DNA from 3 places in the Bradyrhizobium sp. ma5 genome. Region 3 is predicted to be linked to each of the others. Evidence: predicted binding sites of a transcription regulator. Region 3 holds the regulator's gene; each other region holds the start of a gene.
What was found. The regulator HrcA, encoded in region 3, represses chaperone genes, less so after heat shock. The targets are predictions, from matches to a motif close to GTTAGCACTCNCNNNNNGNGAGTGCTAAC.
Positions count from the first base shown of each region.

Region 1: ACE103_RS36545 (co-chaperone GroES) is a predicted target of HrcA. The motif match lies at 3,238-3,266, and genes of this name have one in related genera.
Region 2: ACE103_RS26385 (co-chaperone GroES) is a predicted target of HrcA. The motif match lies at 3,716-3,744, and genes of this name have one in related genera.

Region 1 is NZ_CP170156.1:7,747,255-7,755,091, reverse strand. Features, by position in the region: gene ACE103_RS36565 (MarR family winged helix-turn-helix transcriptional regulator) at 1-15, opposite strand, end outside; gene ACE103_RS36560 (antibiotic biosynthesis monooxygenase family protein) at 112-480, shown strand; gene ACE103_RS36555 (hypothetical protein) at 660-950, opposite strand; gene groL (chaperonin GroEL) at 1,043-2,686, opposite strand; gene ACE103_RS36545 (co-chaperone GroES) at 2,847-3,143, opposite strand; gene ACE103_RS36540 (hypothetical protein) at 3,464-3,982, shown strand; gene ACE103_RS36535 (hypothetical protein) at 4,219-4,497, opposite strand; gene ACE103_RS36530 (hypothetical protein) at 4,680-5,159, opposite strand; gene ACE103_RS36525 (protein phosphatase CheZ) at 5,714-6,490, opposite strand; gene ACE103_RS36520 (L,D-transpeptidase family protein) at 6,801-7,610, shown strand; gene ACE103_RS36515 (DUF2076 domain-containing protein) at 7,702-7,837, opposite strand, start outside.
Region 2 is NZ_CP170156.1:5,631,720-5,639,556, reverse strand. Features, by position in the region: gene ACE103_RS26395 (adenylate/guanylate cyclase domain-containing protein) at 1-1,592, shown strand, start outside; gene groL (chaperonin GroEL) at 1,674-3,314, opposite strand; gene ACE103_RS26385 (co-chaperone GroES) at 3,358-3,672, opposite strand; gene ACE103_RS26380 (usg protein) at 4,057-4,347, shown strand; gene ACE103_RS26375 (cupin domain-containing protein) at 4,459-5,025, shown strand; gene ACE103_RS26370 (NupC/NupG family nucleoside CNT transporter) at 5,119-6,369, opposite strand; partial or broken gene ACE103_RS26365 (MFS transporter) at 6,484-7,709, shown strand.
Region 3 is NZ_CP170156.1:9,033,833-9,041,669, forward strand. Features, by position in the region: gene pncA (bifunctional nicotinamidase/pyrazinamidase) at 1-668, shown strand, start outside; gene ACE103_RS42690 (helix-turn-helix domain-containing protein) at 693-1,535, shown strand; gene ACE103_RS42695 (VOC family protein) at 1,604-2,029, shown strand; gene grpE (nucleotide exchange factor GrpE) at 2,067-2,672, opposite strand; gene hrcA (heat-inducible transcriptional repressor HrcA) at 2,836-3,924, opposite strand; gene rph (ribonuclease PH) at 4,131-4,844, shown strand; gene rdgB (RdgB/HAM1 family non-canonical purine NTP pyrophosphatase) at 4,856-5,491, shown strand; gene hemW (radical SAM family heme chaperone HemW) at 5,478-6,635, shown strand; gene ACE103_RS42725 (penicillin-binding protein activator) at 6,712-7,837, opposite strand, start outside.

The DNA.
Region 1 (7,837 bases), 1.3 Mb from region 3:
TTTGGTTTGCGGCATTTGTCACCATATGCTGATATTGACATCGTGATGTCAATATCATATGTATCCATCTGATCGAAATGACATCATAGCACCATATCAACGGAGCCAGCCATGCCGCAGATGCGCCCCCTCGACCCCGCATTCCCGATCGACCGTCAGCTCGCGGTCGAAGCCAGCAACGTCGTGCTCGTCAACCTCTTCACGCTCGATGCGGCCGACGTGGAGATTTTTCTGAAGGCCTGGCAGGCCGACGCCGCCATCATGAAGCGGCAGCCCGGCTTCATCTCGACCCAGCTGCACCGCGCGCTCGGCGACAGCCCGGCCTATCTGAATTACGCGGTGTGGGAATCGACCGCGGCCTTCCGCGCCGCCTTTGCGAACCCCGAGTTCAGGGCCAAGCTCGCCGCCTATCCGGCTTCGGCGGTCGCATCGCCGCATCTGTTCCAGAAGGTGGCGGTGGCTGACATCTGCGTCGCTTGAAGCGCGATAGGCACCGTCCATAGCTCTATCCACGTCATTGCGAGCGAAGCGATCCATGGTTCCGCAAGCGGAGAAGTGGATTGCTTCGTCGCTATCGCTCCTCGCAATGACGGTGGTGCCAAGCATCGCGGCCCCCGTCGCGGGCGAAAGCGAACATTGGACGCCGCTTCAAAGATCACTCAACTGTGCATCAGCATGCCGACGCCGAGCGTGGCCGCGGCAGCCAGGAACGATATGTCCAGAAACCGCAGCGGCGCTTTTGGACGATGACCGGTCGAACCGGAAATGACGTAATAAATGCAATAGGCGGCGCTGAGGACGACAAACGTCAACGTCTGCTTGATCCAGAAGGTCAAGACGACCGCAAGATCATCGGTGCTGTCCAGGGCATAAGCGCCGAATGCGAGCACCGCGCCGATCGCGTAGAACAGCACGAGTGTTGACGTCAGGGATTTCGCGTCGCGGGACATGCGATGATCCTTACAGCTCCATTGTCATCAAATCGCAAAAAAGAAGGCCGCCCGGAGGCGGCCTTCGATCTCGATGCGGATGTGATGAGGGCTTAGAAGCCGCCCATGCCGCCCATTCCACCCATGCCGCCGCCGCCCGGCATTGCCGGCGCTGCGTCCTTGGGCAGTTCGGCGACCATGGCCTCGGTGGTCACCAGCAGGCCGGCCACCGAGGAGGCGTCCTGCAGCGCAGTGCGCACCACCTTGGCGGGGTCGATGATGCCCTTGTCGACCATGTCGACATACTCCTCGGTCTGGGCGTCGAAGCCGAAGGTCTCCGACTTGTTCTCGAGGATCTTGCCGACCACGATCGAGCCCTCGACACCGGCGTTCTCCGAGATCTGGCGAACCGGAGCTTCGAGCGCCTTGAGCACGATGTTGATGCCGGCCTGGACGTCGGCATTGGGGTTGGTGAGACGGCCGACCGCCTTCTTGGCGCGCAGCAGCGCCACGCCGCCGCCCGGCACGATGCCTTCCTGCACCGCGGCGCGGGTCGCGTTCAGCGCGTCCTCGACACGGTCCTTCTTCTCCTTGACTTCGACCTCGGTCGCACCGCCGACCTTGATGACGGCAACGCCGCCGGCGAGCTTGGCAAGGCGCTCCTGCAGCTTCTCACGGTCGTAGTCCGAGGTGGTTTCCTCGATCTGCGCCTTGATCTGGCCAACGCGGGCGTCGATGTCCTTCTTGCCGGCGCCCTTGACGATCGTGGTGTTCTCCTTGTCGATCACGATCTTGCCGGCGCGGCCGAGCATGTTGACCGTGACGTTCTCGAGTTTCATGCCGAGGTCGTCGGAGATCAGCTGACCGCCGGTCAGGATCGCGATGTCCTCCAGCATCGCCTTGCGGCGATCGCCGAAGCCCGGCGCCTTGACGGCGGCGACCTTCAGTCCGCCGCGCAGGCGGTTGACCACCAGCGTCGCCAGCGCCTCGCCTTCGACGTCCTCGGCGAGGATCAGGAGCGGACGGCCCGACTGCACCACGGCTTCCAGCACCGGCAGCATGGACTGCAGGCCGGTCAGCTTCTTCTCGTGCAGCAGGATGTAGGCATCCTCGAGCTCGGCGGTCATCTTCTCGGCGTTGGTGATGAAGTAGGGGCTGAGATAGCCGCGGTCGAACTTCATGCCCTCGACGATGTCGACCTCGGTCTCGAGCGACTTGTTCTCCTCGACGGTGATGACGCCCTCGTTGCCGACCTTCTGCATCGCCTGCGCGATCATCTTGCCGATCGCGGCATCGCCATTGGCCGAGATGGTGCCGACCTGGGCGACTTCGGCGGAGGAGGCGACCGGCTTGGCGCGCTTCTCGATGTCCTTGATCACGGCGGCGACCGCGGTGTCGATGCCGCGCTTGAGGTCCATCGGGTTCATGCCGGCGGCGACCGACTTGGCGCCCTCGCGGACGATGGCCTGCGCCAGCACGGTCGCGGTGGTGGTGCCGTCACCGGCGGTGTCGTTGGTCTTGGAAGCGACCTCGCGCAGCATCTGCGCGCCCATGTTCTCGAACTTGTCGTCGAGCTCGATCTCCTTGGCGACGGTGACGCCGTCCTTGGTGATGCGGGGAGCGCCGAAGCTCTTCTCGATGACGACGTTGCGGCCCTTCGGGCCGAGCGTCACCTTCACGGCATTGGCGAGCACGTCGACACCGCGCAGCATGCGGTCGCGGGCGTCTCCGGCGAATTTTACGTCCTTGGCAGCCATTGATTTGAACTCCTGGAATGTCTGTGAATTGCTTGCCGCTTCCGCGCCCGTCATCGTCGGGCTTGACCCGGCGATCCATCTTTCGAAGAGCGATGGATGCCCGGGTCGAGCCCGGGCATGACAGCGGAGAGACTGGGCGCTCTCGAATTGGTCGTGGCGCTTACGCCAGCACGCCCATGATGTCGGACTCCTTCATGATCAGGAGCTCCTGGTTGTCGAGCTTGACCTCGGTGCCCGACCACTTGCCGAACAGCACGCGGTCGCCGACCTTGAGGTCAATCGGGATCAGCTTGCCGGCCTCGTCGCGGCCACCCGGGCCGACGGCGACGATCTCGCCCTGGGACGGCTTCTCCTTGGCCGAGTCCGGAATGATGATGCCGCCCTTGGACTTCTCCTCGGCATCGATACGCTTGACCACGACGCGGTCATGCAGTGGGCGGAAGGTGGATTTAGCCATGACGTTCCCTCTTGGAGGCTCGGTTTCAGGTCCGGTTCATCGAGACCGGCGTTGAATGCCGGCCCGGTCGGCGCCAGGCAGGACGCCCGGCGGATTTAGCAATCGTTGTGCAAGAGTGCTAATTGTGCGCCGGGAAATATGGCTTGGCGCAGTTTCTGTCAAGCAAACGGGTTAAGGCCTTGGTGAGGCCAATATAGGATGGTGGACCGGAAACCAAATCGTAGCGATGACGTAATTTTGTCAGACGTCATTGCTCCGCCTTAAGTTTTACGCTTGGCTGCATGACGGGTGCGGCCGGGAGATAAGTTCGGGGGATGCATATGATCAGGTCACTCAACGCGCGATTGGTCGCACGGTTCGTGGCTGTCTCGGCGCTGACGACGCTTTTGGGGGCGTGCGGCAGCATGAGCCTGCCGTCGCTGTCGTCGAACCCCGAGCCGGGGCCTGTCGAACCGGGCGTGGCTCCGGAGATGCCGGCGTCGATCCGCCCGGACGAGATCGTCGGCCGCTGGGGCCTCGCCTCGTTCCAGAATCCAGCCGACCGCGCCCGCACCGAGGCCGCCGCACGCGGCCAGTGCAAGCAGCCTTATGTGATCGGCGCCGGCCAGAGCGGCGGCGTCATCATGCATCTGGCCGACCAGGCCACCCCGCAGGAACTGCGGCTGAAGGGTTCCCCGAGCGGCAAGAACTATATCGGCCCACCCGGACCTGTGCCCGGCGAGCAGGACCGCGAGATCATCTCGTTCGACGGCCGGGTCTTGATCACCCGCTTCGTCGACAAGGACGCCGCCGTCCGCTACGGCAACATGGTCTACGTCCGCTGCGCCCCGAGGGCGTGAGGGCGGGATTTCCAGTTATCTGCGGATGTAGCGCCGCATAGGCGATGCAGCTCTCCCCTTGCGGGAGAGGTTGGGTTGCATCACCAGATGCAATCCGGGTGAGGGGTCTCTCCGCGAGTCCCTCTTTAAGCCCGCGGATAGAACCCTTGATCCGGCGCCATAGCCGCTGCGAAGCTTCGGCGTTCTCTGGAACGGCCGGCCGGAAGGCCGTCTACGCCACCTCGCAAAGCCCTGCTTTATCGCCGCACGCCAACCCGATTGACGCCGCCATTCAGGTTGCCGCCCGCGTTATGACGAACCGCAGCCCGCGCCACCGGACGAGGCCTGAGCACGACGCCCGCCCTCGCCACGCAACCGTGCGGATAGCCGACATACTGGCAGTAGACGACCGCCTTGGCCGGTGCCGGATTGAGCGCGACACCTGCTGCCCCCAACAGGAGGCTCGCCACGATCCCCGTAACCGTCACCGATCCGGTCGAAAAAATGCGCGTCCGATGCATGGTGATCCTCTCCATCGCAAGCGAACCGACGATGATGGCGGCGGTTCAGGCACGGCTGAAGATATGAACGGCGAGGGATCGACGATGTTGACGTAGATCAACGCTGGGCCCGGGCCGCCGCCATACCAGATCGATCTACTCCATATGAAAGAGGGCGGCTCATTGAGCCGCCCTCTTGTCGTGTCGTTGCGCGGATCTCACTGACAGACGTAACTGTGGCCGTCGGCCATCTTCGTCATCGTGCCAGGTTCGCAGGTGATTCCATTGGCTGCCTTGTAGTCTGCCCATCCGGCATAACCGTAATACGGGCTGCCACCATAGTAGGCTCGTGCTGGATAGTAGGGCTGGCCAAAGTGGGGATCCGTCTGGGCGGCGTATGCATCGGTCCAGTTATTTGTGCCCCAGCCAGCATAGACCGGCGCAGTGGCGGCTGCCGTGGCAACCGCGGCCGTCGCGGCGATCCCCGCGCCGACTCCGTACCCGTACGCAGCGCGCCGGGTTTGGCGACGTGCAACGCCCGCGACGCTCAAGGGCGTCAGCGGTCGGCCCACGCGCGCCTGGGCGCTTTCGACTGACGCCGAAATGCCGCCCTGCTCAGACCAGGTGATGGAGAACAGTGTCGCACAAGCGAAAGTCGAGAGCGCAATTGCAGTATTTCTGACAATTCTTCGCGTCATGTTCTATCTCCAGTTTTGGGTACTCCAGTGGCTCCCCCAATCGGTGATTCCTCAACAAGCCGCAGGTATCAGCGCCCAAGAAACCCGCCGTGCGTCGTCATGGTTTCAATGACGCCCTCGGATGCGCGCAACGAGTGGCCGGCAAAGCTGTACTGTGTGTTGTGTGAAAGTGCGAAGCCCCGCTCGGGGCGACCGGATTCGCTCCGGAAGTCCGATGCAACCGGCACCCAATGTTGGCTCCCGGCACACGCATGACAACGTCCTCACACACAGTATGCGCCTGCGACAGCAGACCTGCCAGTAAATTTGCAGGTGTCACAATTGGCACAAACTGCATGCGGTCGAGACAGGGTTCTGACTGATGTGTCACCTGACGTGCATGCAAGGAAAGCTGCCGTACAGAATTGCTCACGCCTTGCAACGCGGCGACGCGATGATCTGGCAACTTTTGTCTGGTGATCCCTCTCGGGCTCGACCACCGCTCAAACAAAAACGCCGGCCCGAGGGGCCGGCGCTTTTCGAATTGATCCGACAAATCTCAGTTGAACATCGCGTCAGTTGAACATCGCGTCGATGTCGTCCTGCGAGGCGTGGCCCGCGTCGCCGTCGAGCTTCGGGCCGTTGAGCAGGCGGGCATCGCCCTCGCGGGTGTCGACGATCGGCGGGACGTGGGTCTTGATGGCGTCGACGCCGCCCCAGATGTTCATCATCTCGTTGATGTGCTGTTCGATGAACTTCATCGTCTGCATCACCTTGCTGATGCGCTGGCCGGTGAGGTCCTGGAAGTTGCAGGCCTCGAAGATCGAGACCACGCGCTCCTGAATATCTTCGCTGAGCCGCTTCTGCTGGTCGGGCGTGACGTTGTTGGCGAGCGCGCTTGCGGCCTGGTCGATCGCTTCCACCGCTTCGAGGATCTGCTGGGTGGCCTGTTCGGTGCCGCCGACCACGGCGCCGAGTTCGCCATTGACCTTGGCCATCTCCTCGCCGTTGAAGCTCTTGCCGTGCAGCACGGCGATCTCGCGCTTGGTGCGGCTGATCGCGTCGTGGATCAGGTCGAGCTCGACCTTGAGCTTCTCGCACTGTTCGACCTGCGCGCGGTAGGTCTCGAGCAGCGCCTGCGTCTCGGCGACTTCGCGTACGACGGCGGCATCGACGCTGTCGCCGGTGCGCTGCGCCGGTGCCGCGGCCATCTGGGCGCGGATCGAGCGAAGCTCCGCCATGATCTCCCGATGCATCGGACCGAGCTCGCCGCCGCCGGCAACTTCCGGCTCCGGCATCACGACTTCACCCATGGCCTGCTCGACACGAAAACGCTTCCGCTTCACTGACATGATTTCATTCCCGCCCCTTCACTGCGGTCCGTTCTAGCGAGAGGTGATTTAACGTCAGGTTCACGCGGGAACAGTTTGCGCCGATGGCGCGCAATCGACGCGATACCGGCGATTAACCATGTCTCCCCGGCATTCACGCAAAATAAACGCTGTCAGGCAAAACCGCGCTGCAATGCCGACGTGGTGAATCTAAACCGCGATTCCGTTTACCAAACCGATGCGGTTTTCATTGCTTATTGACCACGTGCAACGGGGCTTGTGCGCTCCGTCCACGTCACACGTCACGACGAAACCAGTACAGAGTACGTCGATGTTCAGGAAAACCACGCTTGCGCTGCTCGCCGGCGCCTCTTCGTTTATTGCCGTTCCCCATCATGCGATGGCGATCGACGCGTCGGCTCAGCCCGAGCCCACCGTGATCTACGCCAACCAGGGCGCACCGCAGCCGCCGATGCGCACCGCCTATGTGCAGCCGCAACGCTCCAACATGGGCGGCGGCTTCATCGAATTCCTGTTCGGCGATGCGCCGTCGTCACAGGGGTATTCGCCGCAGCCGATGTATCAGCAGCAGCCTGGCTATTACGGCAACCGCCAGGGGCTGCCGCCGATGGATCCGCAGCAGCAGATGATCCGCCAGCAGGAAGAGGCGGCTGGTGATCCGACGCAGCGTCCGTTCGATCACCGATATGAAAAGCAGCTGGTCGATTACAGCGGCAAGGAAGGCGTCGGCACCATCGTCGTCGATACGCCGAACAAGTTCCTCTATCTGGTGCAGGGCGACGGCCGTGCGCTGCGCTACGGCATCGGCGTCGGACGGCCCGGCTTCACCTGGGCCGGCGTCAAGACGATCTCGGCGAAGAAGGAGTGGCCGGCCTGGACGCCGCCGCCGGAAATGCTGGCGCGCCGTCCCGACCTGCCGCGGCACATGGAAGGCGGCCCGGAGAATCCGCTCGGCGCCCGCGCGATGTATCTCGGCTCCTCGCTCTATCGTATCCATGGCTCCAACGAGCCCTGGACGATCGGCACCAACGTCTCGTCCGGCTGCATCCGGATGCGCAACGAGGACGTCATCGACCTCTACGGCCGCGTCAATGTCGGCGCCAAGGTCGTCGTGATGTGAGGTGGTTTGAAGCAGTCCCGGCTTTCGTCGGGACGACGGAATCAAAACGGCCGCTCGATTGGAGCGGCCGTTGTCGTTTCAGCGATCGCGTTTACGCGTAATCGCTGTTGTCGTCGCCGCCGTTGTCGTCGAAGTCGTCGGCGTCTTGATCATCGTCACTGTCCTGGTCGGCCTGCGCCTGGTCGAACGCGCCGGCGCGCGAGCCGGAATCGCTGTCGCGACCGGAC
Region 2 (7,837 bases), 3.4 Mb from region 3:
TACGCAGCGTGGCCGGTCGCGATGATCTGACGCTTGCCGCGGCGCTCGCCCAGCTCGAGGAGGCGGAGTTGCTGTTGCGTCGGGGCACGCCGCCGGATGCGAGCTACAGCTTTAGGCACGCATTGGTCCAGGAAGCGGCTTACGAGAGCTTGCTCAAGAGCCGCCGGCAATTGCTCCACAAGCAGATCGGCGATGTGCTGCGCGCCAAGTTTGCCGAGATTGCCGAGATCGAGCCGGAAGTCGTTGCGTATCATTTCACCGAGGCAGGGCTCGGCCAGATTGCGCTGGCGTGGTGGCGAAAGGCCGGTCAGCAGGCGCTGAAGCGCTCGGCCTATTGTGAGGCGATCGCACATCTCGGCAAGGCGGTCGCCATCGCCGATGAACTGCCCGACGAGCCGGGGCGGATGATCGGCCGGCTGCATCTGCAAATCGCCTACGGTCGCGCACTGCGCGGCAGTCTTGGGCACAGCGCGCCCGAGACCGTGGCCGCCTGGACGCGCGCCCGGCGGTTCGCCTCTGACATTGACGATCCAATCGAACTGGCGCCGATCCAGTCGGGCCTCTTCAACGCCTGCCTAACCCACGGTGAGCTCGCGCCGATGCGGGAGTTGGCGGAGGCGATCATGGGCGCGGCGGAACGGCATCCGGAATCGCAGGTGGCGACGATCGTCGCGGGCTGGACCAGCGGGGTGACTTGCTGGTTTGCGGGCGACTATCTGAATGCAGGCATCCATCTCGAGAAGGCGTTCGCTGCCTATGCGAGCGAGCCGAATCCGGCAACGTTCAAGGCATCGACGCTCGATCTGCCGTTCGTCATCATGAGATTCCTGGCGCTCGTGCTTTGGCCTCGCGGCGAGATCGATCGAGCCCAGCAGCTCGCGGGCGCAGCGGTGAGCGTCTCCGGGGAACAGCGTGCGCTCGCGCGCGCCAATGCGCTGGTTCACAAGGCCGTCTTCGACGGGCTGTGCGGCAGCCGGTTGCGGCAGACCGAGACGATCCTTGCCCTCGGACTGGCGCAGGATCACACCATGCCGCTGTATGTCGCCGCCGGCACTTATCTCAATGGCTTGGCGAAGTGGCGTGCCGGCGACCTGGCGGCCGGTCTCGCGGAAATGCAGCGCGGCTGGACATTGCTTCACGAGAACGACTGCTACCTCTGTGATCCCTTCTGGGGACTGCATATCGCGGTGGCGAACGCGGACGCAGGGCATGTCGAGGCGGGGCTCGACATTATCAACGAGCTGATCGACGCAACGGAGCAGTCCGGGCAGCACTGGCTGGATGCCGAGCTGTACCGTGTATTGGGCGAGCTGCGGTCGCGTCGCGACACCCCCGACATTTCCGGCGCCGAGGATGCCTTCCACCGCGCCCGCGAGATTGCGCGAAGGCAGCAGACGAAGACTTTCGAACTGCGCAGCGCGCTTGGAATTGCGCGGCTGTATGCCGGCAATGGCCGGGCGGACGCGGTGCCGGAGGTGCTTGTGCCGGTGCGCGCATGCTTCGATGCCGGGCAGGATCTCGGCGAGATCCGCGATGCCGACGAACTGCTCCGCCGGCTGGATCGGCCGACGCGTCACTTCCGTGCGTCCTGACGGACGGCGGTGGAGGCAAACAAAAACCCCGGCATTTCTGCCGGGGTTTTGCATTTCGTAAATTGCCTTGAGAAGCTGGACTTAGAAGTCCATGCCGCCCATGCCGCCGCCCGGAGGCATTGCGGGGCCGCCGGCGTTCTTCTTCGGCAGCTCGGCAACCATCGCTTCCGTGGTGATCAAGAGCGCGGCAACCGAGGCAGCGTTCTGGATCGCGGTACGGACGACCTTGGTCGGGTCGATGATGCCCTTCTTGACGAGATCGGCATAGTCGCCGGTCTGGGAGTCGAAGCCGTAATTGTAGGCCTTGTTCTCCAGGATCTTGCCGACAATGACCGAACCGTCTTCACCGGCATTGATCGCGATCTGGCGAGCCGGAGCCGACAGCGCCTTGCGCACGATCTCGACGCCGGTCTTCTGGTCGTCGTTCTTGGTGCGCAGGCCCTTGAGCTGCTCGGAAGCACGGAGCAGGGCGACGCCGCCGCCCGGGACGATGCCTTCCTCGACAGCCGCACGGGTCGCATGCATCGCGTCATCAACGCGATCCTTGCGCTCCTTCACCTCGACTTCGGTCGCGCCGCCGACGCGGATCACCGCGACGCCGCCTGCGAGCTTGGCGAGACGCTCCTGCAGCTTCTCACGGTCGTAGTCCGAGGTGGTCTCCTCGATCTGCGCCTTGATCTGGGCAACGCGAGCGTCGATGTCGGCCTTCTTGCCGGCGCCGTTGACGATCGTGGTGTTTTCCTTGTCGATCATCACCTTCTTGGCGCGACCGAGCATCTGCAGCGTGACGTTCTCGAGCTTGATGCCGAGGTCTTCCGAGATGGCCTGGCCGCCGGTCAGGATCGCGATGTCCTGCAGCATGGCCTTGCGGCGATCGCCGAAGCCCGGAGCCTTGACGGCCGCGACCTTCAGGCCGCCACGCAGGCGGTTGACGACGAGGGTGGCAAGCGCTTCGCCTTCGACGTCTTCAGCGACGATCACCAGCGGCTTGCCGGTCTGCACCACGGCCTCGAGCAGCGGCAGCAGCTCGTTCAGCGAGGAGAGCTTCTTCTCGTTGATGAGGATGTAGGCGTCGTCCATCTCAACGCGCATCTTGTCGGCGTTGGTGACGAAGTAGGGCGAGATGTAGCCGCGATCGAACTGCATGCCCTCGACGACGTCGAGTTCGGTCTCGAGCGACTTGGCTTCCTCGACCGTGATCACGCCCTCGTTGCCGACCTTCTTCATGGCGTCGGCGAGGAACTTGCCGATCTCGGCATCGCCGTTGGCCGAAATGGTGCCGACCTGGGCGATCTCCTCGTTCGAGGTGACCTTCTTCGAGTTCTTCTGGAGGTCCGCAACGACGGCTTCGACCGCGAGGTCGATACCGCGCTTCAGGTCCATCGGGTTCATGCCGGCGGCAACCGACTTGGCGCCTTCACGCACGATCGCCTGGGCGAGCACGGTGGCGGTGGTGGTGCCGTCGCCGGCCGCGTCAGCGGACTTGGAGGCGACTTCGCGCACCATCTGCGCGCCCATGTTCTCGAACTTGTCCTCGAGCTCGATCTCCTTGGCGACGGTGACGCCGTCCTTGGTGATGCGGGGAGCGCCGAACGACTTCTCGAGCACGACGTTGCGGCCCTTCGGGCCGAGAGTGACCTTCACCGCATTGGCGAGGATGTCGACGCCGCGCAGCATCTTGTCGCGCGCATCGACCGAGAATTTGACTTCTTTAGCTGCCATCTGAATTTTTCCTTGAGAGGTTTACCTGGGAGGGAAGAGGCGCTTAGGCCGCCTTCTTCTTGGAAGCGGGGACGTCGAGCACGCCCATGATGTCGCTTTCCTTCATGATCAGCAGGTCTTCACCGTCGATCTTGACCTCGGTGCCGGACCACTTGCCGAACAGGACGCGGTCGCCGACCTTGAGGTCGATCGGGATCAGCTTGCCAGCTTCGTCGCGGCCGCCCGGGCCGACGGCGGTCACTTCGCCCTGCGAGGGCTTTTCCTTGGCACTGTCCGGAATGATGATGCCGCCAGCAGACTTCTCTTCGGCGTCGATACGCTTGACCACGACGCGGTCGTGAAGCGGACGGAATTTCATGCAGTCCTCCTAAACGTTTGCGGATTCTGTAGATTTTTGGAGTTTTAGCAGTCCAGTCCGGCGAGTGCCAGACTGGTTGAGCAGGAGATAGGCCAAGCCTTGGCGGCGGGCAAGTGGCTCTAGCAGAAAAATTGGCACTCGCGAATGACGGCTGCCAGCTTCATTTCGGCATCCTTAATGCCGCCAGCGGCGCCCGCCGGCGCTATTAGCAGATGCGGTAAGCTGCTGCTAACGCAAGAAATTTCAACAACCTATTAAACATTTGGGCTTGAGATGGGGCAGTCGCGTGCGTCACATTTGTATCATGTGAGCGCATCCATTGCCGGTGGTCCGGCGGGGAAAGGTCGGCCACCCCGTGAATGCGCTCCGTCACAGGAGGTTGGCATGGTCTCGCGAGTTGGTGGGGTTGTTTCCGACGATTTCCGGAAGCAGTTGCTGGGGTATGGGCTGACGACGGCGCAAATCCTCTATCGGATGCCGGACCATCCCTCGTTGCTGCAAACCTATGTCTGGCAGAACTACGACCTGTTTCCGAAATTTCCGGCGCTGCGCGATTTCCTCGCCTTCTGGGAGGAAAAGCTCGAGGGCCCGCTGTTCTCGGTGACGGTGGCGCATTCCAAGCTGGTCAAGCCGGCCGAATTGCGCGCCGTCGACGGCGTGTTCCGGCTGCATTGATCCGCAAAGCGGGCAAGGCAAGGGGGCGAAGCGCGGCATGCGCCTTTGCCCACCTCGCGCGGCGCGACTTGTGTTAGCCTTCATCAGTCACAAAAAGACGGGAGGCGAACAATGGCCAAGAAGACGGCATCGAGATCCGCAGCCAAGACCGCGGTGAAGAAGAAATGGTCGGGACTTGGCGCCGGCGCCAAGAAATCATCCGCGAAATCTTCCGCGCGCAAGACCATCAAGTCCAAGGGCCGAGTCACCGCGGCCAAGAAGAGCGCACCGAAAGCCGCAAGCAAGGTGCGGCCGAAGCAGCGCGTCGCCGTCAGCCATCACCGCGAAGAGGATTTCAAGGCCGACGGGCTGCGCACCTACGCCAAGTACCGCGACCTCGGCATATCAGCAGCCTCGCACGGCCTGGCGCAGGCGCATGTCATCCGGCTGCAGGGACCGTGCAATCCGGATGAAGTGTCGAAGCTGCACTTCCACGACGTCGAATTCCAGATGGTCTATGTGCTCAAGGGTTGGGTGAAGACCTACATGGAAGGCGAAGGCGAGACGCTGATGAAAGAGGGCAGCGCCTGGACCCAGCCGCCACGCATCCGGCACATGATCCTGGACTACTCTGACGACGTCGAACTGCTGGAAGTGATCCTGCCGGCCGAGTTCAAGACGGTGGAGCTGAAGGCGTAGGACACTGTCGTCATTCCGGGGCGCCAAGCGAACCCGGAATCTCGAGATTCCGGGTCTGGTCCTTCGGACCATCCCGGAATGACGGGGGAAACGTTACGTCATCATCCCCACGATCGCGCCCATCAGGCACGTCGTCAGCGTGCCCGAGACGACCGATTTCAGCCCGAGCGCATTGATCTCGTCGCGCCGTTCGGGCGCCATGATGCCGAGGCCGCCGATCATGATGCCGAGGCTCGCGAAGTTGGCAAAACCGCACATCGCGTAGAGCATGATCAGCCGCGAGCGCGGATCGAGCGCATCGGGCCCGAGCTTCGACAGGTCGACATAGGCGATCAGCTCGTTCAGCACGGTCTTGGTGCCCATCAGGCTTCCCGCCGTGATCGCCTGCGGCCACGGCAGGCCCATCAGCCAGCACACCGGCGCCATCACGTAGCCGAGCAGCCGTTGCAGCGAAATCTTCGCGCCGCCGACTTCCGGCAGCAGGCCGATGATCGCGTTCGCGAGATACACCAGCGCGACCAGCACCAAGAGCATCGCGATGATGTTCATCAGCAGTTCGAGCCCGGCGGCGGTGCCCTTCACGATCGCGTCCATCGTCGAGGACACCTGAACATCGGGATCGTCGAGCGACCCGCCGGTGCGCTTGTCCGACGTTTCCGGCACCATGATCAGGCTGACCAGAATGGCAGCCGGCGCGCCGAGCACCGAGGCGATGACGAAATGCGCGGCGGCATCGGGGATCAGCGGCGCGAGCAGCGTCGCGTACAGCACCAGCACGGTGCCGGCGATCCCGGCCATGCCGCCGGTCATCACCAGAAACAATTCGCTGCGGGTGAGCTGCGCCAGATAGGGGCGGATGAAGAGCGGCGCCTCCACCATGCCGAGGAAGATGTTGGCTGCGGTCGAGAGCCCGACCGCGCCGCCGACGCCGAGCGTGCGCTCCAGGATCCAGGCCATGCCGCGCACCAGCGGCGGCAGCACGCGCCAATAGAACAACAGCGTCGTCAGCACGCTCATCACCAGCACGATCGGCAGCGCCTGGAAGGCGAGGATGAAATCCGAGCCGGGCGCCTTGGGATCGAACGGCGCCGGGCCGCCGCCGACATAACCGAACACGAAGGCGGTGCCGGCGCGCGTCGCCGCCGCGATGGTGCCGACGGCATCGTTGATTGCGCCGAAGGCCTGCGTCACCAGCGGTACCCTGATCAGCACCAGCGCGGTGACGACGGTGACGACAAGCCCGATTGCGGCCTGCCGCAGCGACACCTTCAAGCGATTCTCGCTCAACGCCCAGGCGATCACCAGCAACGCCACCACGCCGAACGCCGATTGCAATTGTAACATCACGCCCCCAAGAACCTTCGTGGATTATGGCAGGGGCCTCGCGCAGCGCAATGCTGTTGCGCGTTGATCCCGAATCCATTGACAAGTTGCAGGGGCTCAGCCACGCAATCATGCATGTCCTCCGTCACGCCGGCCGGCGCCCGCGGTCTGCTCGGTCACAGACCGTTCCTGTTCTTCTTGTCGTCGCGCAGCCTGTCGCGCTTCTCCAGCCAGATCGGCGCGGTGGCGATCGGCTGGCAGATCTATGATTTGACCGGCAGCGCGTTCGACCTCGGCATGGTCGGTCTGGTCCAGTTCCTGCCGACGGCGCTGCTGGTGTTCGTCGCCGGTCACGCTGCCGACCGCTTCGAGCGCAAGCGCGTGGTGCAGGCCTGCCAGGTGGCGGAAGCGCTGACCGCATTGTTTCTCGCCGGAAGCACATTCGCCGGCACCATCTCCGAGATCCAGATCTTCGCTGCAACCTTCGTGCTCGGCATAGCCGGCGCGTTCGAGAGCCCGGCGACTGCCGCGCTGTTGCCGCTGATCGCGCCGCAAGGCGCGCTGCAGCGGGCGACCGCGATCTCGAGCGGCGCCGCGCAGGTCGCGACCATCACCGGACCCGCGCTCGGCGGCCTTGCCTACGCAATGATGCCGAGCGCGCCCTACGGCATCATGATGGTGTTCTGGCTGTTCGGCGCGCTGCTGACCGGCGGCATCGGCCGGCTGCAGCGGGCGGCGGCGAAGAACGGCGAGGTGTCGGATGACCTTTATGCCGGCGTCACCTTCGTTCGCAGCAATCCGGCGATCCTCGGCACCATCTCGCTCGATCTGTTCGCGGTGCTGTTCGGCGGCGTCACCGCGCTGCTGCCGATCTACGCGCGCGACATCCTGCAAGCCGGCCCGCTCGGCCTCGGCATCCTGCGTGCCGCGCCCGCGGTCGGTGCGCTCTTGATGACCATGGTGCTGGCGCGGCACACCATCAACCGCCGCGTCGGCATGCGGATGTTCCAGTCGGTGATCGTGTTCGGCGTGGCGACGGTGGTGTTCGCGCTGTCGCACTGGATGTGGCTGTCGGCGCTGGCGCTCGCGGTGCTCGGCGCTGCCGATACGATCAGCGTCGTGATCCGCTTCTCGCTGGTGCAGCTCGCTACCCCCGACGAGATGCGCGGCCGCGTCGGCGCGGTGTGAACTTCCTGTTCATCAACGCGTCGAACCAGCTCGGCCAGTTCGAGAGCGGCGTCACCGCGGCGCTGCTCGGCGCCGTGCCGTCGGCCGTGCTCGGCGGCGTTGCGACGGTCGCCGTCGCGCTGCTCTGGATGAAGCTGTTCCCGACGCTACGGGATGTCGAGAAGCTGGAGTAGGTTTTTCCGCCCGTCATTGCGAGCGAAGCGAAGCAATCCATCTTGCCACATGCGGAGGCATGGATTGCTTCGCTTCGCTCGCAATGACGAGCGCAATTTCGGAATAATGGAAAAATACGACTGATTTG
Region 3 (7,837 bases):
CGCTTGCGACCCTGGTTCCGAAAAGTCTCTGGGCGGCTGCGATCAAGCCCGACGATGGCTCCGCGCTGCTCGTGATCGACGTCCAGAACTGCTTCCTGCCCGGCGGCAGCCTCGCGGTGAAGGACGGCGAGCAGGTGGTGCCTGTCATCAACAAGATCGCCAAGAGCTTTGCCAATGTGGTGATGACGCAGGACTGGCACACGCCCGGACACGTCTCGTTTGCCTCGGTCCACGCCGGCAAGAAGCCGTTCGAGACCGTCGATCTCGCCTACGGCAAGCAGGTGCTGTGGCCGGACCACTGCGTGCAGGGCACCGACGGCGCCTCGCTGTCGAAGGAGCTCGCGATCCCGCAGGCCGAGCTGATCATCCGCAAGGGCTTTCACAAGGACGTCGACAGCTACTCCGCCTTCACCGAAGCCGACGGCAAGACCACCACCGGGCTTGCCGCATATCTGAAGGCGCGCAATGTCGAGCGGGTTTTCGTGGCCGGGCTCGCCACCGATTTCTGCGTGGCATGGACCGCGCTCGATGCGCGCAAGGCCGGCTTCGAAACCTATGTCGTGGAGGACGCCTGCCGCGGCATCGACACGCAGGGATCGCTGGCCAAGGCCTGGACCGACATGGACAAGGCCGGCGTCAGGCGGATCCAGTCGTCGGATATCGGGTAAGTCGCCGCCTCGCGCGAGATTCGCGTGGCCGAGTTTGCGCCGCCCGTCGCATTTGAATTCGTGCAGCGCGCACCGTCGCTGCGCACGGCGGGACTGATTGCTGCGATGACCGGCTATCGCGAGACCGCGGCCGGCCGGTTCGCGCAGCGGCAGGCCGCGCCGCTGATCGTGCCGCTGATCATCAGCTTCGGCTCCCCGTTCCTGATCGCGCTCGGGCGAGAACCTGAAGCGAGCGACCGCCAGCAGAGCTTCGCTGCCGGCCTCTATGCGGGACCGGTCTACATCGAGTCCAATGGCCACGCCGCCTGCGTGCAGGTGGATTTCACCCCGCTCGGTGCTTACAGCTTCTTCGGCGGCGCCGTGACCGAGCTCGCCGGACGCATGATCGATATCGACGACGTGCTCGGCCATGATGGCCGTCGGCTGCGCGAACGGCTCGGCGCCGGGACGTGCTGGCAGCGCCGCTTCGACCTGATCGAGGATTTCGTGCTCCGTTGCACCGGCCGCGCGCCATCACCGGAGATCGTCTTCGCCTACCACAGGCTGACGCGTTCTGCCGGAGCCACCCGGATCACGGAGCTCGCCAGGGAGATCGGCTGGAGCCGCAAGCATCTGGTCGGCCGGTTTCGATCGGAGCTGGGCCTCGCGCCCAAATCGCTGGCGCGCATGATGCGGTTTCATCGCGCGAGCCGACTTGCGCAAAGCGGATCCAGGCTCGGCTGGGCGGGGATCGCGGCGGAAAGCGGCTATGCCGACCAGGCCCATCTCGCCCGCGAGTTCGTCGAATTCGCTGGCGAACCGCCCACGGCCTGGGCGCGCCGCCAGGCGCTGACCAACGGCCGGCTGGTTCGTTCCGAGGACTGGTAACAAACCTTCAAGCCGAAGACGGATTGCCTCGTGCAGAGTGGCGCCATCAGCCCAGGAGATGAGCCACCATGACGCACGACATCGAACCGCCCCGCATCTATCCGACCCTGCGCTGCAAGGACGCCGAGGCGATGATCGTCTGGCTCAAGACCGTGATCGGGTTCACCGAGCACGTGGTCTACCGCGACGGCGGTGCGATCCACCATGCCGAGCTCGCCTATGGTTCCGCGATGCTGATGCTGGGCCAGAGCCGCGACGATGCCTACGCCAAGCTGGTCGGCGATGTCACCGGCCGCCGCACTGATTCAATCTACATCGCCGTCGACGATCCCGACGCCCTGCATGCGAAAGCCAGGGCGGCGGGTGCAAAGATCGAAATGGAACTGCGTGACACGGATTATGGCAGCCGCGATTTCGCCTGCCGTGATCCGGAAGGAAATCTCTGGAGTTTCGGCACCTATTGGCCGAAGGCGCATGAGAAGCCGCTGCCGTGAAACGACAGCAGCCGCCTCAGGGCCGGTGTCGGACCGATCAGACCGTGATGTCGGCGCTCGGCGCGGCCTTGGCGCCGCCCTTGGAGACGCCGACCAGCGCCGGACGCAGGATGCGCTCGCCGATCATGTAGCCGGCCTGCACGACCTGCACCACCGTGCCCGACGGCACCGAGGTGTCCGGCACCTCGAACATCGCCTGCTGGAAATTCGGATCGAACTTCTCGCCGATCGGATCGAACTTCTTGACGCCGTTCTTCTCCAGCGCGTTGAGCAGCGAGCGCTCGGTCAGCTCGACGCCTTCGATCAGCGCCTTCAGGCCCGGATCGGCCGATTCCTTGGTCTCGGCCGGCACGGCATCGATCGCGCGCTGCAGATTGTCGGCGATATCGAGCACGTCTCGGGCGAAGCCGGTGATGCCATAGGTCTTGGCGTCGGCAACCTCGCGGCGGGTGCGCTGACGGAGGTTCTCCATCTCGGCCAGCGTGCGCAGCGTACGGTCGCGCGCCTCGGCGAGTTCCTTGGTCAGCGCCTCGGCCGACCCCACCTCTGGATCGTCAGGCATGATGTAGGGCTTCGAGACCACGGGCTCACCCGTCGGCGCCGAATTCTCGGTGTTGTCATTGGCCCGGTTCGGATCGGTCATGGCTTGCCTTCTCGAAAACTCGCGTCGGTTCAAATCTTGGGGATTGCTGCCCGGGATATCGTGCTTTAGGCGGCGAAAATCAAGCGCAACATACCGGCTTCGGGAACAGGGACCTCCGGCTTGAGCAACGAAAACCGTCAAATGAAAGCGAAATCCACTCCGGTCAGCCGCCCAGCATCTTGCTGACGATGCGGGCGGCATAATCGACGGTCGGGATCACCCGCGCATAGTTCAATCGCGTCGGTCCGATCACGCCGAGCACGCCGACGATCCGTCCCTGGGCGTCGCCATAGGGCGCGATGATGGTGGAGGAACCCGACAGCGAGAACAGCTTGTTCTCCGAGCCGATGAAGATCCGCACGCCCTCGCCGCGCTCCGCGCGGCCAAGCAGATCGATCACGCCGCGCTTGGTCTCGAGATCGTCGAACAGCGACTTGATCCGCTCGAGATCGTCCAGCGCATGCAGATCCTCGAGCAGATTGGCGTGACCGCGCACGATCAGTTGGCGGTCCTCGTTTGCGCCGCCGGACCAGCTCGCGATGCCGGCCGCGACGACCTTCTGTGTGAGCTGATCGAGTTCGGCGCGGTTCTGCGTCAATGCGGTCTCGAGCTCGAGCCGCGCTTCCGCCAGCGTCCGGCCACGGATCCGCGCATTGAGGAAATTGGTCGCCTCCGTCAGGGCGGAGGACGGCACGCCCGGCGGCAGCGCCAGCACCCGGTTTTCAACCTGGCCGTCTTCGCCGACCAGCACGACCAGCGCCTTCTCGGGCTCCAGCCGCACGAATTCGATGTGCTTCAGCCGCGCATTCGATTTCTGCGTCAGCACCACTGCCGCCGCCCGGGTCAGCCCCGACAGCCGCGTCAACGCTTCGCCAAGCGCCGCCTCGACCGATTGCGCACGATCGACCGCCGCGAGCTGGGTCTGGATCGATTGCCGCTCGGCCTCGGTGAGGTCGCCGACCTGCATCAGGGCGTCGACGAAGAAACGCAGGCCGAGCTCGGTCGGCAGCCGGCCGGCAGAGGTGTGCGGCGCATAGATCAGGCCGAGCTGCTCGAGATCCGACATCACATTGCGGACCGAGGCCGGCGACAACGGTAATGCGATCAGGCGCGAGATGTTGCGCGAGCCGACCGGTTCGCCGGTCGCGAGATAGCTTTCGACGATTTGGCGAAAAATGTCGCGCGACCGCTCGTTGAGCTGGGCGAGCCCGGCATGCGGGGCGATCAGGCCTATCGGATCGTGGTGCGTCAAACTCCAGTCCTTCACAATTGCTGCCTAATCTGTCGCTCCCGGAGGCCGGTGACAAGCATCCATTCGGCCCCCTGGCACCCGGACCATTCCGGGGCCAAAACCCTCGCCAAAACCCATGCCAATCCCTTGCCAAAACCCTTGCCGCTGCCGCTTCCCCCTCCTACAAGCACGCCCAGCCCTATCTCTCGGAATTCTGGAGGATTTCCATGCGGCCAAGCCGCCGTGCGCCCGATGAACTGCGTCCCGTGTCGCTGGAACGCGGCGTCGTCAAATATGCCGAGGGTTCCTGCATGGTGAAGTTCGGTGACACCCATGTGCTGGTGACCGCCACGCTGGAAGAGCGGTTGCCGCCGTGGCTGAAGGGGCAGGGCCGCGGCTGGGTCACCGCCGAATACGGCATGCTGCCGCGCGCCACCCTGGAACGCACCCGCCGCGAGGCCTCCGCCGGCAAGCAGGGCGGCCGCACCGTCGAGATCCAGCGGCTGATCGGCCGCTCGCTGCGCGCAGCTGTCGACCTCGAGGCGCTCGGCGAGCGCCAGATCACGGTCGATTGCGACGTCATCCAGGCCGATGGCGGCACCCGCACCGCCTCGATCACCGGTGCCTGGGTGGCGCTGGCCGACTGCATCAACTGGATGAAGACCCGCAACATGCTGAAGACCAACGTGTTGCGCGACAACGTGGCGGCGATCTCCTGCGGCATCTATCAGGGCACACCGGTGCTCGATCTCGACTATGCCGAGGATTCCGAGGCCGACACCGACGCCAATTTCGTGATGACCGGCGACGGCCGCATCATCGAGGTGCAGGGCACCGCCGAGAAGACGCCGTTCTCGCAGGACGAGTTCCTGGCGCTGATGGCCCTGGCGCGCAAAGGTGTCGCGCGTCTGGTCGACTTGCAAAAGATCGCGGTGGCGTAGTCAGATTGGCCATGCATCGCCGAATCACCGGAAGGCTCGTCATCGCCACCCATAATCCCGGCAAGCTTGCCGAGATGCGGGAACTGCTGGCGCCGCACGGCGTCGAGGCGGTGTCGGCCGGCGAGCTCGGCCTGGCCGAGCCCGAGGAGACCGGTGACACCTTCCGCGCCAACGCCGCGATCAAGTCGATCGCGGCGGCGAAGGCGAGGGGATTACCGGCCTTCGCCGACGATTCCGGCCTCGTGGTCGACGCGCTCGACGGCGCGCCCGGGATCTACTCGGCGCGCTGGGCCGGCGAGGGCAAGGACTTCATGGCGGCGATGACGCGGATCGAGCGCCTGCTGCAGGAGCGCGGCGCCACTGCGCCGGAGCAGCGCAAGGCGCATTTCGTCTCCGCGCTGTGCGTGGCCTGGCCGGACGATCACCTCGAAGAAGTCGAGGCCCGGGTCGACGGAACCCTGGTCTGGCCGCCACGCGGCACCGCCGGATTCGGCTATGATCCGGCGTTCCTGCCCGACGGTTACACGCGGACCTTTGGCGAGATGAGCAGCATCGAGAAGCACGGCCTGCCGCCGCTCGGACTCGGCCTGTCGCATCGCGCCCGCGCCTTCGTGAAGCTCGCGGAGATTTGCCTTGAGCCACGCTGAACGAGAAGCTTTCGGCGTCTACGTGCACTGGCCGTTCTGCCTGTCGAAATGCCCGTATTGCGATTTCAACAGCCACGTCCGGCACGGGCCTATCGACGAGGCGCGCTTCGTGCGCGCGTTCGCCCGCGAGATCGAGACCACGGCCGCGCGGGTGCCGGGACGCGAAGTGTCCTCGATCTTCCTCGGCGGCGGCACGCCGTCGTTGATGCAGCCGCAGACCGTCGGCGCCGTGCTCGATGCGATCGGCAAGCACTGGCAGGTCGCGCGCGACGTCGAGGTCACGCTCGAGGCCAATCCGACCAGCGTCGAGGCGACACGCTTTCGCGGCTATCGCGCAGCCGGCGTCAACCGGGTCTCGCTCGGCGTGCAGGCACTGGACGATGCGTCGCTGAAGGCATTGGGCCGCTTGCACACCGCGCGCGAGGCGCTCGACGCGGTTGCGATCGCGCGAAGCGCATTCGACCGTTACTCGTTCGATCTGATCTACGCCCGTCCCGACCAGACGCCGCAGATGTGGGCCGACGAATTGAAGCAGGCGATCTCGGAAGCGGCCGAGCACCTGTCGCTCTATCAACTCACGATCGAGGAAGGCACGCCGTTCTTCGGGCTGCATGCCGCCGGCAAATTGCAGACTCCGGATGAAGCGACCGCGCGCGCCCTCTACGACGTGACGCAGGAGGTCTGCGCCCGCGAGGGATTGCCCGCCTACGAGATCTCCAACCACGCCCGCGCCGGCGCGGAGTGCAAGCACAACCTCGTCTATTGGCGCGGTGAGGAATATGCCGGCATCGGCCCCGGCGCGCATGGAAGGCTCGACATCGACGGCGTCAGGCACGCGACCGCGACCGAGCGGCGCCCCGAGGCCTGGCTGTTGAACGTCGAGGAACGTGGCCACGGCGTCGTCACCGACGACAGCCTCAACAGCGAAGAACGCGCCGACGAATTCCTCTTGATGGGGCTGCGGCTCGCCGAGGGCATCGATCCGACGCGCTATACAAAGCTTTCCGGCCGAAAGCTCGATCCGCAGCGGATCGCGATGCTGCGCGAGGAAGGCGCCATCGCCGTCGATGCCGACGGACGGCTACGCGTGACCAAGTCGGGCTTCCCGGTGCTCGACGCGGTCGTTGCGGATCTCGCCGCCTAAATATCGAAAACAACCCCATGCAAAGTAGCCGGCGGTTGCCCGCGCTCGACACGGCAGCTTGACCGTCTGACGAAAATCAAGCGCCAAAACTCTTCGGCGAGCCTGCGACCGGCGTGCTTCCAGCCGAAGCCACCTTCATGACCGCAAGGCCACGCTCATTGGTGCCGTCGGAGCGGAAGCGGAACAGGCCGTCGATGCCGGCAAAGCCGGATGGATTGGTCAGCGTCTCCGGCGCAAAGCGCTGCGCGCCCTGGGTGCGCGCCAGCGCCGCCATCAGCGCCACGGCGTCATAGGCAAGCGTTGCGGTGCGCACCGGCTCGCCGCCGAATTTGGCGCGATAGCGGCCGGCGAAGCCGCGGAAACCTGACGGATCGGGCGCGGCGTAGAGGCCGCCTTGCAGGACCGGGCTCGCGAACACCCGCGGATTGTCCCACAACCCCGTGCCGAGCAGCTGGATGTTGCGCAGATTGGCACCCGCCGCGGTCAGCGCATCGGCGGTCGCAACCACCGAATCGCCGTCGTCGGCGATCAGCAGCGCATCGGCCTGGCCGAGCGCCTGCGCCACGGTCCGCGCCGGCGTCGCGCGATCGGCGCCATATTTCTCGAATGCGATGACGCGGCCGTTCTTGCGGCCGACCGCCTGCTTGAACGCGGCCTCGACCACGTTGCCATAGGCGTTATCAGGCACCATCGCGGCGAACGAGCGTTTTCCGATCCCCGAGGAATAGTCGACGATCCGATTGATGTCGGACTCCGGCAGGAAACTCAGGAGGTAGACGCCGTGCCCGGCGACGCTCGAATCGGTGGAGAATGCGATCACCGAGGTGCCGCGCGGCCGCGTCAGTTGCGCGGTGGGCGGCACCGAGCCTGCGAACAGCGGTCCCAGAATGATCTCGGCGCCTTCGGACAGCGCCTGCTGGGTGCCCTGCGCCGCACCCTGCGGGCTGCCGCCATCGTCCTTGATCAGGAGCTGAATGTTCGGGTTCTGAAATTCCGCGAGCGCCATTTCGGCGGCGTTCCGCATCGACTGCGCGGCGAGCCCGGCATTGCCGGACGCGGACAGCGGCAAAATCAATCCAATTTTGACCTGCCCGGTGCCGACCGCCTGCGGCTGCTGCTGCGGACCGGCAGGCCCAGCTTCGGGGTTGCTGCTAGAAAACTGGCTCAAGCTCTGCTGGATGCCGGAACAGGCGGTCAGCAGC